Regions from separate parts of the Dendrosporobacter sp. 1207_IL3150 genome, predicted to be linked through region 1. Evidence: riboswitches for the same ligand, from Rfam matches in the RefSeq annotation. Region 1 holds a riboswitch; each other region holds the start of a gene.

The links. A riboswitch is a leader RNA that binds a small molecule or an ion and turns the genes downstream of it on or off. The one in region 1 is predicted to bind cyclic di-AMP.
Region 2: linked by a shared signal. The riboswitch ahead of V6C17_RS13165 (3D domain-containing protein) and the one ahead of V6C17_RS10505 (3D domain-containing protein) in region 1 are both predicted to bind cyclic di-AMP.
Region 3: linked by a shared signal. The riboswitch ahead of V6C17_RS09680 (C40 family peptidase) and the one ahead of V6C17_RS10505 (3D domain-containing protein) in region 1 are both predicted to bind cyclic di-AMP.

The regions. Positions count from the first base shown of each region.
Region 1 is NZ_JBAIYU010000017.1:274,092-281,236, forward strand. Features, by position in the region: gene recG (ATP-dependent DNA helicase RecG) at 1-1,201, shown strand, start outside; gene V6C17_RS10480 (hypothetical protein) at 1,366-1,563, shown strand; gene V6C17_RS10485 (TVP38/TMEM64 family protein) at 1,662-2,360, shown strand; gene V6C17_RS10490 (hypothetical protein) at 2,400-3,050, opposite strand; gene V6C17_RS10495 (2-hydroxymuconate tautomerase) at 3,273-3,458, shown strand; gene V6C17_RS10500 (hypothetical protein) at 3,537-4,019, shown strand; cyclic di-AMP (ydaO/yuaA leader) riboswitch at 4,131-4,262, shown strand; gene V6C17_RS10505 (3D domain-containing protein) at 4,271-4,663, shown strand; gene guaB (IMP dehydrogenase) at 4,879-6,333, shown strand; gene V6C17_RS10515 (polysaccharide deacetylase family protein) at 6,375-7,145, opposite strand, start outside.
Region 2 is NZ_JBAIYU010000028.1:1,522-8,666, reverse strand. Features, by position in the region: gene V6C17_RS13195 (NAD(P)/FAD-dependent oxidoreductase) at 1-43, shown strand, start outside; gene V6C17_RS13190 (Zn-dependent hydrolase) at 196-1,419, shown strand; gene V6C17_RS13185 (2-phosphosulfolactate phosphatase) at 1,431-2,132, shown strand; gene V6C17_RS13180 (3D domain-containing protein) at 2,265-3,005, shown strand; gene V6C17_RS13175 (YibE/F family protein) at 3,138-4,241, shown strand; gene V6C17_RS13170 (L,D-transpeptidase family protein) at 4,308-5,024, shown strand; cyclic di-AMP (ydaO/yuaA leader) riboswitch at 5,072-5,215, shown strand; gene V6C17_RS13165 (3D domain-containing protein) at 5,222-5,803, shown strand; gene V6C17_RS13160 (alpha/beta hydrolase) at 5,933-6,664, shown strand; gene V6C17_RS13155 (DMT family transporter) at 6,800-7,145, shown strand, end outside.
Region 3 is NZ_JBAIYU010000017.1:125,849-132,993, reverse strand. Features, by position in the region: gene sigK (RNA polymerase sporulation sigma factor SigK) at 1-511, opposite strand, end outside; gene yyaC (spore protease YyaC) at 740-1,324, opposite strand; gene V6C17_RS09690 (HD domain-containing protein) at 1,518-2,084, opposite strand; gene V6C17_RS09685 (Na/Pi cotransporter family protein) at 2,232-3,155, shown strand; gene V6C17_RS09680 (C40 family peptidase) at 3,210-3,872, opposite strand; cyclic di-AMP (ydaO/yuaA leader) riboswitch at 3,876-4,014, opposite strand; gene aroH (chorismate mutase) at 4,188-4,574, opposite strand; gene V6C17_RS09670 (hydrogenase expression/formation C-terminal domain-containing protein) at 4,653-5,033, opposite strand; gene V6C17_RS09665 (HyaD/HybD family hydrogenase maturation endopeptidase) at 5,030-5,509, opposite strand; gene cybH (Ni/Fe-hydrogenase, b-type cytochrome subunit) at 5,510-6,208, opposite strand; gene V6C17_RS09655 (nickel-dependent hydrogenase large subunit) at 6,229-7,145, opposite strand, start outside.

The DNA.
Region 1 (7,145 bases):
CCTGTTACAAGGTGATGTTGGTTCAGGTAAAACAATAATTGCAGTGCTAGCTCTCTTGAAAACAGTAGAAAATGGTTACCAGGGCGCAATGATGGCTCCTACGGAAATACTTGCGGAACAGCATTATGATACATTGAAACAGTTACTTAGTCCGTTAGAATTAAAAATCGGCATTTTAAATGGAAGTATGAATCGAAGCGCTAAGGAAAAAGTGTTATCGGAAATTAGAGATGGAGTAATTGATATTACTATTGGCACGCATGCAATCATTCAAGATAGTGTTGTTTTTAAAAATTTAGGCATAGTAATTACCGACGAGCAGCATCGTTTTGGCGTAAAACAGCGGGCTAAACTGCTAGAAAAGGGGAAAAGCCCTGATGTATTAGTAATGACTGCTACCCCGATACCTAGGACTATGGCTCTGACAGTTTATGGTGATCTGGACGTTTCAATTATTCGCCAAATGCCGCCTGGGCGTAAACCGATAAGGACATTCTTGAGGACAAATGATAGTCGTCAGAAAGTTTATGAATTTCTAATTAAAGAGGTTGAAAAAGGAAGGCAGGCTTATATAGTTTGTCCTTTAATTGATGAATCAGAAAAAATTAATTCACAATCAGCCGTAGAACTTTTTGAGCTACTAACGTCGACGGTATTTAAGAATATTCGCTGCGGTTTAGTTCATGGTAAGATCAAGGTACAAGATAAAGATGAGATTATGTCATCTTTTTATAGTGGTGATATTAAAATACTAATTGCAACAACTGTTATAGAGGTTGGAGTAAATGTTCCTAATGCCACTGTAATGGTAGTTGAGGGAGCCGACAGATTTGGATTAGCGCAGCTTCACCAGTTAAGGGGAAGAATAGGACGAGGAGAACATCAGTCTTATTGCATTTTACTTACTGAGAACAAAAGCAATGAAACTAAGCAGCGACTGGAATTAATGGAAACTACAACAGATGGATTTGCATTAGCCGAAGAAGATTTAAAATTACGTGGACCAGGGCAGCTTTTTGGGAACAGACAACATGGTCTGCCTGACCTGAAAATAGCGGATATTGTTAATGACATTGATATTTTGCTTTTAGCTAAAAAAGCGGCTCAAAAAACTGTTAACAATTCTATATATAATAGTTACGTTGAGCAATTAATCAATACACATTTTCCCGCCGAATTTACGGAAATATTGCGCAACTAAAAAAAAGAGGCGGCACATGCCGCCAAATTATGGGAGAGGAGAAAATTTACATTCCTATTATTGACGTTAATAAGCAATTTTATACTTATATAAAATAAATTTTTATAATTATTTTTAATGGGTAACGTGCACACTACTAAAAAAAGTGGTGGGGGTTTATAGATATGAAAAATCGATATTGCGATAAACAATTGCGCGGAATTGCGGGTGAATGCCAGGAATTTGAACATATTATCTCTGCCATGGGGTATGGGTATTCATTGTTAAATGTGTCTCCAAGCGAATTTGTTCGCAGGTGTACAGATTGTGTTCACTGGCTTGGTGGAAGTTGTGAGATTTTTAAGCACGAAATAACCCAATGAAGCTATTAGTAAATAGCACTGTGAATACAGTGCTATTTTATTGTAAGGTAAGAAGATAATGTCTTCTTAAGCACTTGAAGGAGTGAGAATGGTATATTATGAAAAAGTTGTGGGGTTGGGGAGCTATAATTTTACTGTGTGGACTTGCATATTTATGGCAGCCAGAATTTTTTCAACATGCTTATTCGATTATCAGAAACGGTGATATAGTTGCTTTAGCCGATTATTTGAGGTCTTTCGGTACCTGGGGGATAATTGTAACAATAATCTTATTTATTATGATGACATTTACTATAGTATTTCCTTTTATGATTCTATCGGGAGCGGCAGGTATTGTATATGGATTATTTTGGGGAGTAATTATCTCTTGGCTCGGAGAAGTTGTTGGTGCAATATGTATGTTTATATTTGCACGATACTTGTTTCGTCAATTATTTGAATGTTGGATATCAAAGAGTGAATACTTGAAACAAGTTGATGAATATAGTGCAACAAACGGATTTAAAGCATTGCTCATCGCACGGCTTTTGCCTTTAGCTCCATCTGGTATAATAACTGCCGTGGCAGCTATAAGTAAGATTTCTGTAAAAGATTTTATACTAGCAACATTTATTGGAAAACTTCCGCCTGTGATAATAAAAGTTCTTTTAGGTCATGATATCGTGTTTGCTTCTGAAAACAAGCTGCGTCTCTCAGTTATAATATTTAGTGTTATAATTATTTACCTATCGTTATGGTGGCATAAAAAGAGAAAGAAAACGATAAAATCTACTGAAGTTAAGTCAAATGACGAATAGGAAAAGCAGCAAGGTATTAATATCCTTGCTGCTTTGTTATTAAGGTAGTATGACTTGAGTTAAAGCTTTTAAGTTGCTCCATACCCTGAAGGTTCCAAAAAGTACAATTAAACCACCGGGGAATGCGGGGCCAAGTACTGTTACCGCCCCGATAAAGAATAACGGTGGAAATGCAGTAGTCGATGAGCTGATTAAGGATACACAGTCATCTACTTCGCCTAATACACCAAGTATAGACCATCCGCCTACAGTGGTAATGCCAATATTTTGAGCCTCAAGATCTTCAAGTTCGTCAAGTAATTCACATTGAGGGCGAGTAGCCACAGGAGCGCTCGCGTTTCTTGTGTGATGAGCACCAGCTGCGGTAACTGCTGCATCGGCGCATAGAGTCAAAGGCGAAGTTATAAACGGTCCTTCAACAACATGAGCTACATCGCAGAGATCTACTAATATCTGACTAACTAGGATAGGAATAGCAAGAGTTGGATTAGGTGGACGAAGTTGTACAAGATTTAATGCAGTTACGCCTATCGGTGGGACCATACTAATTACGCAATCTTCGATCCGGCCGATGCGACCAAAAATTGCAGATCCGTCAATTAAGAGCAGGAGTACATTGCGTTCTCTCAAATCTTCAATCTCGCATACAAATTCCTTATTGCAAAAATGATGTAAAGGTGTATTACTCATAATAATATTTAACCTCCCTTAAACTTTAAGTATGAAGTAGTTTGCATCTACTATAGGTTATGAGTAGAAGAGGCGATATGTTACTAATCATAATTAGATTAAAAGCATATAGTGATTTACTATTTATAGTTTAAAAAACAAAAAATTCTTTTTTAATGCAGAGGAAAATACTGGTTGATAGTCGAAAATACTTACATAATATTTAAATAGGAGGGGTATTCAATGCCGATTGTACAAATTGATATGCTTGAAGGTCGTACTGTTGAACAGAAACGAGAATTAGTCAAAAAGGTAACAGCAGCTATTTCCGAAACTGCTAATTGCCCAGAGAGCGCGGTAACTATTATTATCAGGGATATGACTAAAGAACACCTAGGTCAAGGCGGGAAATTACGCGCTGATATCTAATTTTAGATAATAAATTAAATTAAATAAACCCATTTCGTTGACACGAAATGGGTTTATTTAATAGAGGAGCCTGGTAGTATGCTTGCATTAGATACAGCCTTAAGTGTTGAAATTAGCATAAGAAAACAATTAGAGTGTATGATAAAATCGGATGTCAATTCGGAAATAGCTGATATTTTACATTATTTAATAAAGTTAAATAGTGAATTAGAATTAATATTAGCTGATGCTAAAAAAGTTGATCCCAATACAAGTAGTTACCCGAATGTTGATATTGCACCTTTAGTCGGAAACGATGAAGATTGGCGCAGATATAATGAACTTGTTGAAAAAGTTGGTACTAACTATAATAGCCTTGTTATTCTTTGGTCTTTAGAGGCTATGATTGAAAAATCAGCCCAATTCTATCAGCAGGCATCTCAAAATAGCGCATACTCATCAACTAAAATGTTTCTAAGTTCTTTATATCAGGTAAAAACTATGAAGCGGCGTAAGATAAGTGCTTTATCCAGAATTGTTAACAATAATATATGGTCGGTTATAGGATTTTCACCTTTCTAATTTGCTTGTGTATAAAAATAGTGTGAATATTTTAAACAAATTGGTACTCGTAGGAAAAAAGTATATCTTGGAATTTTTATCAAGTTGACATAATGCTATACATCCAGTAACATATATGGCACGCCTAATTTCAACTGAAAGCGGAGGAACCGTTTTATTGGGGTGAAACTACCATTTAGGTAGTGGGGATTATCCTTTGTCCCTAATCCGTCAGCTAACTTCGCCGGCGTAAAGAAAGGAGTGCTGTAAAAATGAAAAAGATAATAGTAGCCTTTTATATTGCTACGACGCTTATACTTGGTGTAAACACTCAGATTGTTTCAGCTGAAACTAAAACTTCTGCAACATCTACTTTGGACATAGTGGCAACGGCATACGCACCAGGACCACATGATAATGGGAAATGGGGAAATCTTACGTATATGGGTACCAAAGTGCGTCCAGGTATTATAGCTGTTGATCCAAAAATAATTCCGTTAGGGTCTAAAGTGCGTATTGATTTTGCTGACGGACGTACTGTGGAGGCTATTGCGGAAGATACAGGTGGTGCAATAAAAGGAAATCGGATTGACATTGCTATGCAAACGGTATCTGAAGCATATAAATTTGGCATGCAAAAAGTAAAGGTAACTGTTCTCGAGTAAAAGGGCTTGGCAATGCCAAGTCCTTTTATTAATATAAGTATATGATGGTTAATTATCGGAATAATATATTATGGTTTATGATATTTTTATAGTTAAATTAGGTCGCTTTTATGTAAAATTTACTAAAAAATTATAAAAATGCTAGATTCGATAAGTTTATATATGTTATTATATTTGAAATATCTCTTTGTACTTAAGTGAAAGGAGCTACCTAAATGTTCGAATCTAAGTTTGAGAAACAAGGGTTAACATTTGATGATGTATTATTAATTCCTTCTAAATCAGAAGTTTTGCCAAGAGAAGTAGAGGTTAGTAGTTACTTAACTCAAAATATTAAGTTAAATATTCCGATTATTAGCTCAGGAATGGATACTGTAACAGAGGCTCGCATGGCAATAGCGATGGCTAGAGAAGGTGGGCTAGGAGTAATACATAAAAATATGTCAATTGAGCGACAAGCCAACGAAATTGATAAAGTTAAACGATCTGAGCATGGTATTATTGTTGATCCAATATATTTATCGCCTGAAAACATTTTACAAGATGCTCATGATCTTATGGAAAAATACCATATATCTGGTGTTCCTGTTACTGAAAATCAGAAACTAGTTGGTATTATTACCAATAGAGACCTGCGATTTGAAACTGATTTATCCAGAAAAATTCGGGATTGTATGACTCGGGAACACTTAATAACTGCACCTGTCGGCACATCTCTTGAAGATGCTAAAGAACTGTTACGCAAACATCGCATTGAAAAGTTACCTTTGCTTGATGATAAAGGTCGCTTAAAAGGCCTTATTACTATTAAAGATATTGAAAAAGCTTTAAAGTATCCTAATTCTGCTAAAGACTCTAAAGGTCGACTTCTTGTTGCTGCTGCAGTGGGAGTGGGGGCAGATATGATGGAGCGTGTCGAGGCTATCGTCGCAGCGAAGGTAGACGTAATTGTAGTTGATACTGCACACGGTCATTCAAGAGGGGTTTTAGAAGCTGTAAGGCATATTAAGAAAAATTATCCAGATGTAGATTTAATTGCCGGAAATGTTGCGACGGCTGAAGCAACTCGTGATCTTATTGAGGCAGGCGTTGATGCAGTTAAGGTAGGTATTGGACCTGGCTCGATCTGTACTACGCGTGTTATTGCAGGTATCGGTGTTCCTCAGATAACGGCGGTTTATGATTGTGCCGCAGTTGCTCGACAATATAATATACCTATAATTGCAGATGGTGGTATTAAATACTCAGGGGATGTAGCTAAGGCTATTGCCGCTGGAGCAAATATAGTTATGATTGGAAATTTATTTGCCGGGACAGAGGAAAGCCCGGGCGAGACGATAATTTATCAAGGACGGAGTTATAAAGTTTATCGGGGAATGGGATCACTTGGTGCTATGGCCGAGGGAAGTAAAGATCGTTATTTCCAAGAAAATATGGACAAGCTTGTTCCGGAAGGAATTGAAGGGCGAGTTCCTTATAAAGGTACATTAGCTGACACCGTCTTCCAGCTTGTAGGCGGTTTGCGAGCTGGAATGGGATATTGCGGAGTTCGGAATATTGGGGAGCTTATAAGCGACACAAAATTTATAAGAATTACTAGTGCAGGATTAAAAGAAAGTCATCCACATGATATTAGTATTACAAAAGAATCGCCGAATTACAGTTTATAAGAAATAAATTGGTCGTAAGAAGAAACACCGCCTGCTTGGTATTACCAGGCTGGCGGTGTTTCTATGCTTACGACCCGAAATTCAAATCCCTTATCTTTGTATAGCTTAATTATGTTAGGTAAAGCAGAAACCGTTTCATTATGTCCGCGTCCGTCATGCATAAGGACTATGGAATGACTCCATAAATGCTGTTGCTCTAACTGACGAGCAATATTAGCAGTAATTTGACTGGCTTTTGCGGAGGAAGCGTCGCCAGAACTAATATTCCATCCAACTTCAACGTATCCATTATGTTCAAGTGCGTTCCAATATTCCTTAGTGAAACTACCCGCTGATCCTCCAGGTGCTCGAGAAATTCTTGGGCGGAAGCCTATAATGTTTTTAATTTTATCGTCAGTTTGATAAAGCTGATTTAAGTAGGTCATAGAAGATTTATATAAGTCTCTATAGATATGATTATAACTATGATTTCCTATTGCATGGCCTTCACTAAATATACGTTTAAGTATCTCTGGATATTTTTCAACTTGTGTACCAACTACAAAAAAAGTTGCTTTAATATTGTATTCTTTGAGAATATCAAGAATTGCCGGTGTGTTTTCTGGCTCAGGTCCGTCATCAAATGTAAGATAGACAGTTCTTTCGCCATAATAAGGTTTGACCGGAGGTAGATTTTGGTCTAGGTTAAGGCTTTTCCGCTCTGGAACTGTGTACTTATCATAAAGTGGTAAATTACTAGAATTAATAGTAATCTTTTCATCGCTTAAAAGAATAAAGTTTGCGCTGCTATCTGAAGCAGTACTGTTTTTACT
Region 2 (7,145 bases), on a different contig from region 1:
TCGTATAGGATTTGATATAGTGAAAGAAGAAATATTGAAGTAGTAATTTGACGCTTGGAATTCCAAGCGTTTCTTTATCTTATTTATATATTTGCATATATATGGAATTATTTAAGATTATGGTTTATACTGACAGTATAACAAATACTAGCTATATATTATATTTTTCAGCTATGAAGAAAGGGGCGTTCCAGCATGGAAAAGAACTGGATAGTTGACGAAATTGACAAGATTGCAACAATTGGGCAAGATGGTCACGGAGTTACACGCTTAGCTTTTAGTCCAGATGATATTGCAGCACGTGAATATGTAGTTAATCTAATGCGTGAAAACGGTCTTACAGTTCGTATAGACGAGATTGGTAATGTTATTGGGAGATTAGAAGGGACTGATCCTCAAGCTGCTGCAGTAGTGACAGGCTCTCATTTAGATACTGTACCACAAGCTGGTAAGTTTGATGGAGTTGTCGGAGTGATTGGTGGTATTGCGGCATTAAGAGAGCTACAAAGTCGTGGCCCTCTAACACACCCAGTCGAGATAATAGTATTTGCAGGCGAAGAGTCTAGTCGATTTGGCGTAGCAACAATAGGCAGCCGGGTAATGGCTGGATTAAATAATATCCACTCACTTAGAAAACTTAAAGATCAGAATGGGATATCATTATCGCAACTTCTTAATGATCAAGGTTTTGATATAAATAATATCAGTAAAGCCGTACGGTCTAATTCAGATATAAAAGCTTTTATTGAATTACATATTGAACAGGGAGCTGTTCTAGATCAAGATAGTAATAAAATTGGTGTAGTGGAAGCAGTAGCAGCACCTGCAAGATGTAAAATCATTGTAGAGGGCACAGCGGCTCACTCTGGTACAACCCCAATGGATGACCGTCAAGATGCATTAGTAAGTGCAGCGATGATAATTGTGGCAATTAACGAAATCGCTTTAGAACGTTCGGCTCGTGGCATTGTTGGTACGGTTGGCGCAATGAAAGTTCATCCAGGTGCAATTAATGTAGTACCTGGATTAGTCGAGATGTGGGTAGATATTAGAGGTGTAGATCACCAGAGTATTGTGGAATGTTTGCAAGAAATCAAGGATGCCGTAAGCGAAATTACTGAACGACAAAATACTGCTGTGTCAATTGAGATGCTCTCATCAGAACGTCCTGTAAGTATGGATCGGGATATTATTAAATTAGTTAGCGATATTTGCCGCGAAAAAGGTATAAGGTATCGGCGTATGAATAGCGGTGCTGGTCATGATGCAATGAATATAGCGAAAATTACTAAAGCTGGTCTGATTTTTATACCTTGCAAGAACGGAATAAGTCATAATCCAGACGAGTTTGCCAGTGCAGAGGATATCCAAATCGGCGTGGAAGTACTTGTGGAAACACTATATCAATTAGCGAAATAGGAGGCGGTGCATTGAACATTCACGTTTGTTTTAAGCCAGCAGACTTTATACCAGAACTATATAAAGGGTATAATGCTGTAGTTATTGATGTTTTCAGGGCAACAACTTCAATTGCCACTGCTTTTGCTAATGGATGTAAAGAGCTAATTCCTGTTGAAAAAATTGATGAAGCTTTTAAAATGTTGGAACTGTATCCAGATGCTTTACTTGCTGGTGAGCGTGAAGGCATATTAATCAATGGATTCAATTTGGGCAATTCACCATTTGAATATAGTAATAGTAATATAGGCGGAAAAACAGTTATTATGACTACTACAAATGGAACATTTGCCTTAAAATGTGCAGCAAATACTGAAAAGGTATATACAGCAAGCTTTGTTAATTGTGCAGCGGTCTGCCAAAAGCTAGAACAAGAAGATCGTGATATAGTAATTATTTGCTCGGGAACTGAAGGTCGTTTTTCGGTAGAAGATACCCTATGTGCCGGTCTGATTAGTGATCGACTTAATAAGGTTGCAGTGTTGTCTGATACTGCGCAAGCCGCACAAGCAATGTATCAAGGCTATAAGGATGATTTTGAAAACAGGGTATCTGAATCATCACATGCAAAATACTTAAAAAGAATAGGTTTTGATAAAGATATTGATTACTGCTTAAAACACGATATATTGGATGTAGTACCAGTATTTCAGAATGGAACAATTAAGATATAATTGATTTAATTGCCTGGTAATGTACTTAAGCCGAACCGAAAGGTCGGCTTTTTATTTTTGCAATAATTACCTCGATATATTATGTTAAGTATGTGATACAATGGGGTATGAGTTTTGTGGAAGGAGACTTGTATGAATAAGATTATCGCGATTACAATTGCAACCGTAGTTTTTAACCTTTTTTCACCGCTCATGCCCCATGTAAAGGCAGCGGCCATAGAAGAGCAGCTATTACAATCGATAATAAGCAATAACGGAATAAGTGGTATCTCCCAAGTTTCTGATGTTCTTAAGTTTGCTAAAGATTTGAAGCAAGAGGATAAAAAGGCTATTTTAGAATCCTTGGCTCAAGCTAGTCTAGTAAAGATGCAGCCAACTAGTATAATGAATGTTGTAGCAACTGGCGATATAAAGAAGGTTGCTCAAGAGGTAGTAAGCCAAAAGATTAACCAAAATATAACAGATAGTCTTTCTTCTTATGAAAAAGAAATGGCTATTGTTTCGCTATTGCTTAAGGGGAATAACTTACTAACACCTCAAGCATCTAGAGAAAACAATTCGTTGACTGGAGCCCCTCAGAACTATAAACAAGTTCTTAATATGACAGCTACCGCTTATGGCCCAGGTGTTTTGGATAATGGTAAATGGGGTAACCTCACCTATATGGGAGGGACTGTTCGTAAGGGCGTAGCAGCAGTTGATCCAAAGGTTATACCAATGGGATCAAAACTTTGGATTGAAGGCTATGGTGAAGCTATTGCAGAAGATCAAGGAAGTGCAATTAAAGGCAATCGTATTGATTTAGCTTTTAATGACCGTCAGCAGGCTTTAGATTATGGAATTCAAAATGCTAAAGTGTATGTCCTAAATTAATCGAATAAGTAAAAAGGCTGTACTTCTAAGCTTTGTGCTTGTGTACAGCCTTTCTTATTTTTAGTTCGATAAACAAGGATATATATAATGTGTTGTAGAATAGTGTCGCAATGTGCTTAGGAGGTAGATAAATTGATTCAGAAAATAATTGCCATAGTTTTTATATTCTTGTTATCTCTAGGAGTAGTATCTGCAGCCCCAGGAGAAGGAAAGAATCAAACGGTTCAATATGAAAAAGGGGTTGTTCTAAACGTTGGTTCTTTGGATAATTCCATGCAAAAGCAATATTTTATGTCTCAGGGCGAACTTGTTACTATTAAATTAACCTCAGGGCCTGAGTCAGGAAAAGTAGTAGATTCATTTAATTATGTTTCTGGCAAATCTCCATTTGAGATAAAAGTAAACCCTGGCGATAAAATCATTGTTGCAGTAAGCCACGACTTAGGAAAGACTACATATCACGTCAGTGATTTCGATAGATTCGATTACGTTTATGTTTTATTAGCAATTTTCATAGCATGTTTAGTTGTATTTGGTGGGATTGTTGGCGTTAAATCGGTTTTTGTTATTGCCGCGTCAACATTTATTATATTTGATGTTTTCATAGGACAAGTTTTAGTATCTAAAATTAGTATTACAATGCTAACCTTACTAGTTAGTGCGGTAATTGCAATGTTAACCCAAATAACAATAAGCGGTTGGAATCCCAAAAGTTTTGCAGCTATAATCGGGACTGTCGGTGGTGTTGCCGTAGCAGGTGCTTTGTCGATGCTATCGATTAAATTGATGCATTTAACAGGTCTGGATTCTGAAGAAGCAATGATGTTAAAGGCATCTATGTTGTCTTCAATAGATTTTCAAGGTGTACTTTTTGCGGGGATGGTATTAGGGGCTTTAGGTGCAGTCATGGATGTTACTATATCAATAGCTTCAGCTCTATATGAGGTTAAGACAGTGCGGCCTAACATTAGTATGAAGGAGCTGTTTATAACTGGGATGAACGTTGGACGCGATATTATGGGCACTATGTCAAACACGCTTATACTTGCATATGCAGGCAGTTCTTTGCCGTTAATGTTGCTGATCGCATCACAGCAACAAGTATCAATGCTCAAAATACTTAACCTTAATATGATAGTAACTGAGATAGCTAGAGCTTTAACAGGGAGCATAGGCTTAATTTGTGCTATTCCGCTTACTGCCTTTATCACTGCATTTTTATTAAAAGAGAAATAAATATTATAATACCTTTTATACTCCAATCATATAATTAATGAGTTTGGTTGATTGGAGGAGTATAAGGTGATTAATTTATTATCACTTAAATTAAAAAGAAGCCGACTGTTATTTAGTATGGCAGTCTTTTTAATTATGAGCGTGCTCTTTGGGGTCATCGGTTTTGAGTATATGGATGAGAAGGAACTCGCCGCTATTGAGAACCAGCCGACGACTAAGCCGCAAGGAGCGCAAAGCATTGTGATAAATGTATCCAAGCGTACATTAGAATTATATAATGACGAACAGGTATATAAAAAATATCGGGTAGCTGTGGGTAAGAGCGAAACACCGACGCCAATCGGAGAATGGAATGTTGTATGGAAAGACTACAATTGGGGTACCGGATTTGGAACTAGGTGGATGGGACTAAACGTCCCTTGGGGCATATACGGTATTCACGGTACGAATAAACCCTGGTCAATTGGGCAATTTGCTAGTCATGGTTGTATTCGTATGAGAAATAAAGATGTGGAAGAGCTATTTGAATGGGTCCCAATAGGAACGCCAGTTAGAATTGAGGGAAGGAAGATTAAGGTTCAGCGCAACTTAAAGTATCAGAGTACTGGTGCCGATGTTGTTCTTGTTCAGATGAAGCTAAAGGAACTAGGATATCTTAACACTAGGGCTGATGGTATATATGGGAAAGTAACTGTTGAGGCGGTCAAGGCTTTTCAAACTGCAAATGGACTTGAAGCTACCGGCAGTGTAGATAAAGAATTGATTGGGAAACTTGATATATAATTTGTTGGATAATTCATACTTTGACTACGTGGACAATTTGTTGTAAAATTAATATAATGCCGAATCCTAACAGGTACGGGGGAACCAATAAAGATATAGGGGTGAATCCGCATTGCGGAGGGGTTATTTCTCAATCTTCTCTTTGACCCTAACCCGACAGCTAACCTCGGAGGCGCCTTAAAAGAGAGGTGACCCAATTGAAGAGAGTATTTAAAGCAGTTGTGGCATTATTCAGTGTAATGCTGCTAACCTGCGCTGTAGCTTTTGCATCGCCTGAACTTCCGGTAAAACATGGCATGCGTGGCGAAAGCGTAGAAATTGTTCAAAGATTGCTGGCCAAATCAGGAGTATATTCCGGATCTATTGATGGTGTATTTGGCAATGGTACACTACAGGCAGTACGTGAATTCCAAGTCAAATATGGACTAGAACCTGATGGAATTGTTGGCCAAGAAACGTTTCGCTACTTAAATCGTTCTGACTCCGAAGGCAGCAGATATTCAAGATCACTCACAATGAGTGCTTCTGCTTATACTGCTTACGATGACGGAAATTCACACTATACTTATCGCGGGAATCTAGTTCGCAAGGGATTAGTTGCAGTTGATCCATCAGTTATTCCACTTGGAACACGCCTATATATACCAGGATATGGATATGCAATCGCCGATGACATTGGCGGTGCAATTAAGGGTAACAGAATTGATCTGGCATTTGAAAGTCGTAGTGAAGCGTTAAAGTTTGGTAGACAAACAATAACTGTTCATGTAGTTGAATAACAGGCAAACGCCTGTTTCTTTTTTTTCCTAATAGAAATATAAGTTTATAAAATAGACTAAGAGCAACAGCGATTTACACTTTCACTATATCTCGGCTTAAGCCGTACCTTTGATAATAAGGAGGGTACCATGAGAGAAATAATTATTGAGTGTGATGGTAATAGGCTTCAAGCTGTGTTACATACTACTTGTTATGTTGAAAATAGATTTGTGCTAGTTATGTGCCATGGATTTCGAGGGTCAAAAGAAGGGGGCGGACAAGCCGCTATAATGGCTGATAAGATTGCTTCGATGGGGATATCTGTTATGCGGTTTGACTTTACGCCTCTTCAGAATCTCACTTGGCAAGTGCGGGAGATTGATTCGATTGTAGACTATTGCAAAAAAAATATTTCTAATAACATTATATTATTGGGGCGAAGTATGGGTGGAAGTGCTTCGTTGGCGTATGCAGCACAATCTAGTAATATTAAAGGCTTGTGTTTGTGGGCGACTCCTTGGAGCTTACATGAAACTTTTAGGTTAGCACTCGGGGAAAATTATAAAATACTCGAAAATGGTGGAAGCTTAAAGATGCAAGACACGTACGGGATACTGCAATTAGAAGCTGACTTTATTCTGGACTTTGATAACTTCAATCTCATTGATTATGCTTCTAGACTAAATGATGTACCTGTTTTAATCTTACACGGTTCGAAAGATGAAATTGTTCCACTAAAGCAAGCTGAGCAAATTTATAACACATTATCAGGACCAAAGGAAAAAATAATAATAAATGATGGTAATCACCAATTAGCAGATCACTCAAAGGAAGCAATGGATGCTGTAATTAGTTGGATTAGTAGATATTTTGTAGGCTAACTATCCTTAGTTTTATGGTAGTGCTGTGTGAGCGGTTGTCTATTTTGAATATAAAAAGACATTCAGTAAATACTAAATGCGAGTCGAAAAAACGCCCCGTTATAGGGCGTACTATGCTTTAAGGGGCGTGAAATATTGAATATAAGTAATATTTCGGTTGACTTGCTGGCATTAATACTCGCTATGATTTCTGGGGTTTTTATGGCGGTACAAGGTTCGCTCAATGCAGCGCTGGGAAAGGTTGTTGGTGTACTAGAAACAACTTTTATTGTGCATATAGTTGGTACTGTAATTTTAGCAGTTTTACTATTCGTTTTTAAGCTCGGAAAGGGCAATATGGCGGCCATTTCGCAAGCACCATGGTACACATATTTAGGCGGTGTCGTAAGTGTTTTTATAATTTACCTTGTATGTGCCAGCATCCCGCAAGTTGGGGTAGCAAATGCGACAACGGCTATAATTGTTGGTCAAGTATTGACAG
Region 3 (7,145 bases), 150 kb from region 1:
TGTTAAGACGCTCATGTTCGCATTGATTTTCTACAGCTTCGGCAACAACATCTGGTGCTGTTCCAAGAACATCAATTAATGTTATTTCATTGCCCTCTTTGTCAACCCCTATTGGATCATATAAACTGACCTCAGAACGAATCCGACGAGTACTGCGCAAATGCATCAATATTTCATTTTCAATGCATCGGGCCGCATATGTAGCAAGTCTAATCTTTTTAGCTAAATCAAATGTATTAATAGCTTTAATTAAGCCAATAGTACCGATAGAGATTAAATCATCCACATCTTCACCGGTATTATCGAACTTTTTTACAATATGAGCAACTAACCGCAAATTCCGCTCAATCAAAACATTTTTTGCATTTTCATCGCCGTTTTTAAGTCTGTCAAGATAAATTTGTTCGTCTTTTTCAGATAACGGTAAAGGAAAGGTGTTGTTTGTTACGTAGGCAACAAGCAACGAAATGCTTTTTATTACTGTCATCGCTAGGGCTAATAAAAAAGACACTAACCATCACCCCCGCCATATATGTGATTCATTCTATGGCGGTACATGAAACATTGTGCCTGTCAAAACAATTTTTTTAAAAATAAATATCTACGACTTATCTAACAAAAAAACCTTCACGAAGGAGAGTTAGCATGGAAAATTACATTGGTGATATTGGGCTATTGTTCTCGATTGTCTTAGTTACTATTTTTTGTCTATGGGATCGCCTGTTTTCGGATTGACAACTCACCCTAGCAGTACTTTTTCTGATCTTGTTGGATTTACTGTATTAATTGCCTCAGAAAGCGAACAGCCTATTACCTTACTTAGTTTCATAACGATAGAAAGAGGAGTACTTTGTAAATCTAAATAACCTATTTGCCCCCCTGAGTTTACTACTCCAACTATTGAAATATGCCCAACACAAGGCAATCTGTTCCCTACTGCAATGCCTGCATGTAATCCACCTTCCCACATTTCTATATTTCCAATTTCATCACTTTTCCCTAGGCATGCATCAATCGCAATAACTATTGGATTATGATATTGATGATTAATATGCGCAATTATTTCTACAAGATTGCCGGCATGAACTGGATAATCTAGGCTGCCGTGTATAATAGCATCCGTATCTTCCTCAAGTTGACTACCGACAAGCGGACCTAATGAATCGCCCGTATAACGGTCTGACCCTATGCAAAGTAGAACTAAAGGACGCGCCGAATAGTTTTCTTGCCTCTCAAGTAATTTTAAAAAATGGTTGTACAATTTGATTTTAGCCTTGCAGTCAGCCAGATTAACTGTTAGTTTATCGGCAATTTTTTTCCCCATTTTACCTCTCCTCTTCTAAGTACATATATCCTTATACAAATTGCCTTTTAAATAATAATTGTTCACTTATTATTTATATATGTTTTAACTTTTCAATTATGACAATAAACTATGATTCATCAGGCAAATCGAAGAATATTTCCTTATATAAAAAGCGGTCCCTTCACACACCTTAGTGTAAAGGGACCGCTTTTTATATAATCGGCACTTCCTGATAATCTGGATGCTTAGCAGCATCAGAAAGGGCTTTGATTACGAATTGTATATGCTCTCTCAGATCTACTCCCATTGCTTCAGCGCTAGTATATATAGTTTCTCGGTTTACTGCTTTAGCAAAAGCTTTATCCTTCATCTTTTTCATAACAGATTTAACTTCAAGATTATCAAGGCTTTTATCCGGTCTTACAAGAGCACATGCAATGATAAATCCAGTTAATTCATCAACTGCTAGTAACGTTTTTTGCAGAAGTGTTCTATCACTCATCCAATTCCTATCATGCGATTCAATGTTATTGACAAATTCTTCGTCATAACCCTCAGTTTCTAATAACTCTCGAGTATGATATGGATGGTGTTCTGGGTATTTTTCAAAATCAACATCGTGAAGAAGTCCTACTGCACCCCAATGTTCTCGATTTTCGCCAAATTTCTCAGCATATGCACCCATCGCAATTTCAACTGCAAGACAATGTTTTATTAAGGAATCATTGCTAACATGTTTTTTGAGTATGCGCCAAGCTTTGTCTCTTATTTCTCCCATGAAGAAACCTCCGCTATTATAAGTTTAAACACAATCCACCTTACAACTATTACCATGCTAAATTATACCAAAAAAACAGCCATTCCACAAAATTCTATAATAACGAGAATAAGCATACATTTTAGCATTAGATTGGGGGTCAGAAAAATGCATACACTAACAACACTCGGTGTTGGCATCTCCTTATTACTTTTCGGTATTTTTTTTATGCGTTTAGGTCTGCAGAACATGCTAGGGAATAAACTTAGATTAATGCTGGTAGAAATTACTGTGACCCCATGGCGAGGCCTCATTGCGGGGGCACTCGCATCAGCATTAATGCAAAGCAGCACTGCTGTATCTTTAATAACAATCGGTCTCGTTAGTGCAAATTATATGACCTTTTATCAGAGCCTTGGTATTATACTCGGCGCAAATATCGGAACATGCACTACAGTTCAACTGATGGCTCTTTCTTTTCCAGATCAGTACTTTATACCGCTTTTAATAACTTTTACAGTTATTGCAATCTGTATAAAAAAACTTCGTTTTATATGTTTGGCTATTAGCGGGTTCATAAGTATATTTTTGGGTATAAATATACTGTCAGATACACTGAGTAGTCTCTCTGAAATAGAAACTGCCATACAATATATACTTTCCTCGCAATCAAATCCTTTATACGGAATTGCTGGCGGCATACTTATAACTATGTTATTTCAGTCAAGCAGCGCGGCAACAGCTCTACTTATGATTCTCGCAGGTGACGGGTTAATCAATCTGACGTCAGCTGCTTACGTTGTTTACGGTAATAATATTGGATCCTGTATTTCTTCAGTAATTGTTGGCGCTGCTGCACCTATAGCTGCTAAAAGAGTAGCAGCAGCTCACATTATTCTTAACATAGTCGGAGCTGCACTCTTCTTACCTTTCACAAACTTTTTAACAAATTTAATAGCACTGCATGTTACTGATTTCGCGAGTCAAGTAGCACTTGTCCATACTCTTTTCAATATTATTTCGTCAATCGTTGTCGTTCCTTTTGCAAAACAGTATGCTAAGGCAATTATTGTCTTAGTTCCAGATAGATAATCATATCGGCCAATAGATAACAAAAAGGAGGCATATATGCCTCCAAATGAATCACTATAAAACTCTACGCGCTCCTACGTAGCGCGAGCCCCAGTATCCGCTATCAATACGATCAACGGCAACACCGCGACTAGAAGTTGCACTAATGAACTTTCCATCTCCAAGATAAATCCCGCTGTGCGAAGGACCAGAAGTGTATGTAGAAAAGAATACAAGATCTCCTGGCTGCAACCTGTTGTAAGATACCGATTGTCCCACTTCAAATTGCTGATCGGCTGTTCTCGGCATATAAATCCCACTATTGCCAAAAACAAATTTCACAAAACCGGAACAATCGAAGCCGCTTGGAGTAGTTCCACCAAACACATACGGCACCCCAATATAACGAAATGCTGTTTGTGTAAGACGTCTAAACGCCGTGGAGCTATCGCGGCTAGCTGGAATTTCGCGACCCATTAGTGCTTTGTAAGTTTGTTCACCAATTACTCCGTCTGCTTCAAGTCCGCGCTCTTTTTGAAAAGCCTTTACAGCTCTTGTCGTAGCTGGACCAAAATCGCCATCAGCGACGACATCATAACCTAAAGTATTCAATCGGGCTTGAATAGAAGCTACATCCTGACCTTCATCACCTTGTTCGTAGGCACCAGATGCATATGTAACGGAAACGGTGCAAACCAGCATTAAAAACATTACCAAAATACGTGCTGCCTTATTCAATTGATTGGCTCCTCCCTAAGCCTCCGAGGTTAGCTGACGGGTTAGGGTTGAGGTTCCCCTATCACTGCATTGAAATCAGCAGTAATTTCACCCCTTAAAGTTGGTTCCCCCGGTCCTGAGTTAGATTCGGCTTTTATAGTACTCATTCGATATTATTCTTTTTTTTTATTCAAAATCCTTCCTTATAAAAGATTAATTTCACAATCTCTGTTTTTATAAACAACTGTTAGTTTAAATCAAATCCATATTATAACAAATTCCCAAGATAATCAGAAAAACAAAAGCCTTTGCTGAAGCAAAAGCCTATTACATAGATTAACGGTTAGCATCTTCCTTTTCTTTAATGTCCTGCCGCAATGATATAGCGTCTCTTAAATAAATATGCTTTATCGATCTTTGCGGTAAATCAGTATTCCAAAGTATAAGTACTCTTATGCACTTTGAAATACCAGATGGATTCTCTATTTCCTGAGTTCCGAATAAGGGCACCTCATTCCACCCTAAACTTCTAGCCCCCACAGCCGGAAATGCAGAATTTAAATCAGAAGTCGAACTAAATATAACTGCTCCTATATCTTCGGTTTCTATATTGTTCGCAGTAACCATCGAAGTTAAAAGTTCCACGACACTTTCACATATCATTGTACTATTATTCGATTCTACTGTTATTGCACCTCGGACACCACGCAATACCTTCACCATTCCTTTACACTTTTTCTAGTAAAATTCGGTAAATAAATATTAATTCCTTTAGTTATTCCAGGTTATGAGTAATGGCAACTATTCCAAACTTTGCAATTGCTTGCCCAATTTTGATAAGCTGGCTTTTAAATCTTCGGGGTGGGCTGAAGCTAATTGCGGAAATGCGCCTATCTCAATCAGCTCGACAATCGGCTTGCCGAAACTATTATAAATAACTCCTGACCAAACACCAGTTATTCCTGTTTCTTGCCATTCAGCTGGTTCACTGCTATTTCCAAGTTTAACACTAATGCTGCCTTTTCCTAAAAAATCATTGATAATTTTTCGTTCATCTTGAGTTAATGGAGCCTGATTAATAAATATTGTAAATATCTCTCCCGTTGCCTTGAACTTTTCCAACGCTATATAAATTTCATGCAGGATTGATAATACATTGGCAGAAAAACTAGAAGTTTTCATTTCTTATTAACCTCAATTTTCCAGTAACTTAGTTTATTAATTATTCTTTCTATTACTGGTTCAACAGCTGAAGCTGCTACTGGCGATAATTCCAAACCAACATCCATTATTAATGGCTGAGTGCCAATAACTACAACTTCCTTAATTGGTTTACTTATTATCTCCAGAGCTGAAAGTACATCTTGAATCCCCAATTCATGCATTGACACTTTTTCCGTAAAATACGCTTTTACTTCTTCGTTAGAAAATTCATATATAAATCCTGCAGGCTGGGTTCCTGAAACAGCATCGACAATAATTAACTTATCCGTATCTGTTAGGAATTTAAGAAGCTCCATCCCCAGCGTACCACCATCGAGAACTTGTATGGATTCTGAAAAGTTATATGTTTTTTGCATTTCCTCAATAACTCTTACACCGAATCCCTCATCTTTAAGTAAAATATTGCCAATCCCTAGTATAGTTATCTTATTCATTTATTTAATATCATTTAAGTCTTCCGGTTCTTCATCATAAAACTTAACACCTGAAATCATACCGGAAACCTCTCCTCCTTTTTCCATAAAATCAGCTCTAGATGCCATATATATATGTACTATTACAAATAGCATAATTCCCCATGCTGCATAATGGTGAATTATATGAACATTATATTCGTTGATAAATAGGTGATTAAATGGTCCAAATACTTTAGCCGCAAAGCTATTAGGATTTATCATAACATACATTGCAAATCCTGTAACAATTTCTAGCAGGATCATTATATAAACAAATAAATAACCTGTTCTAGCTAAAGAATTACGTAAATATGGAGTATGCTGATCACGTAAGAATAAATAGTGGAGTGTTGTATCAACTAAACCAAACCAATATCGCCGAGTCCAAAAATGCGGCAGCAGCCTGTCACCTTTATTAATGATAAAACCATATATCCTAAGTATTAAAGATACAGTTAGCAGATAAGCAAAAATAAAATGGACATATCTCATCATTTCCATCGAAAATATATTCGTAATAGCAAACGTAGCCTCCGTACCTTGAGTGCCGATAAAAAAAGGATCGCCAATATATAATCCAGTAAAAAACAGCACAAATATAGCTAGTACCATGATCCAATGGAATATTCTGATGGCCGGAGAAAACACATAATAGGCTCTAAGTGATTTTTCCTTCATATTTACTCCTCCATTCAGCTCTACTTGTACGCATCACTATATACTACCGATAATTGTTTACCTTCAGCATTATATAAATGAGTAGCACAAGCAAGGCACGGATCAAAAGAATGTATAACTCTTAGTATCTCGAGAGGTTTTTCAGGAATCTTTATTTTTGTGTCAATCATGCTTGCTTCGTAAGGGCCATAACCAGCTTTGCTGTCTCTTGGACAAGCATTCCAGGTCGACGGTACAACCGCTTGATAATTAGCAATTTTACCGTCTTTAATAACTACCCAATGACTTAACCCTCCGCGCGGAGCTTCATGCAATCCTACACCCTTTGCTTCACTTGGCCATTTGCTTATATCCCATTTATCCATATTGGCTACCGAGGTGTCGCCATTATGGATATTTTTTATTAATTTATCAAAATAGTATTTATTTATATACGCTGCCGCCTGCGCTTCGAGACCACGAACAAGAGTCCGACCAACCGTTGACAACATCCATTTTTCCGGCAAAAGATTAAGCATTTTTGAAACCTGATCAATTTGATCTACCATTAATTTTTCGACCCAAGTAGGCTGCATTATCCCCTGTTTAACTTTAGTATAGACAATAATATATCTTGCAAGCGGACCTACTTCCGCCATTTTCCCCTGCCATTTCGGTGTCTTGATCCAAGAATATTTTCCGTTTTCATCAAGATACTTCCAATTTGTTTTAGTTCCTTCTTTAGGACCAGTATATTGCGGATCAGTAATACCATCCCACGGATGCAAATCAGCGCCAGCCTGATTATAAGTATACCAAGAATGCTCTACCCCTTCTGTAATTACCGCTGAATCGACTAAATCCTTTGCTTCAAAATTATGAAAAACGGCCTTAGAAACTCCCTGATCAAAATTTTCTACTATCCCGTCTGATCTAAGCAAAAGGTTCTTATGATAAC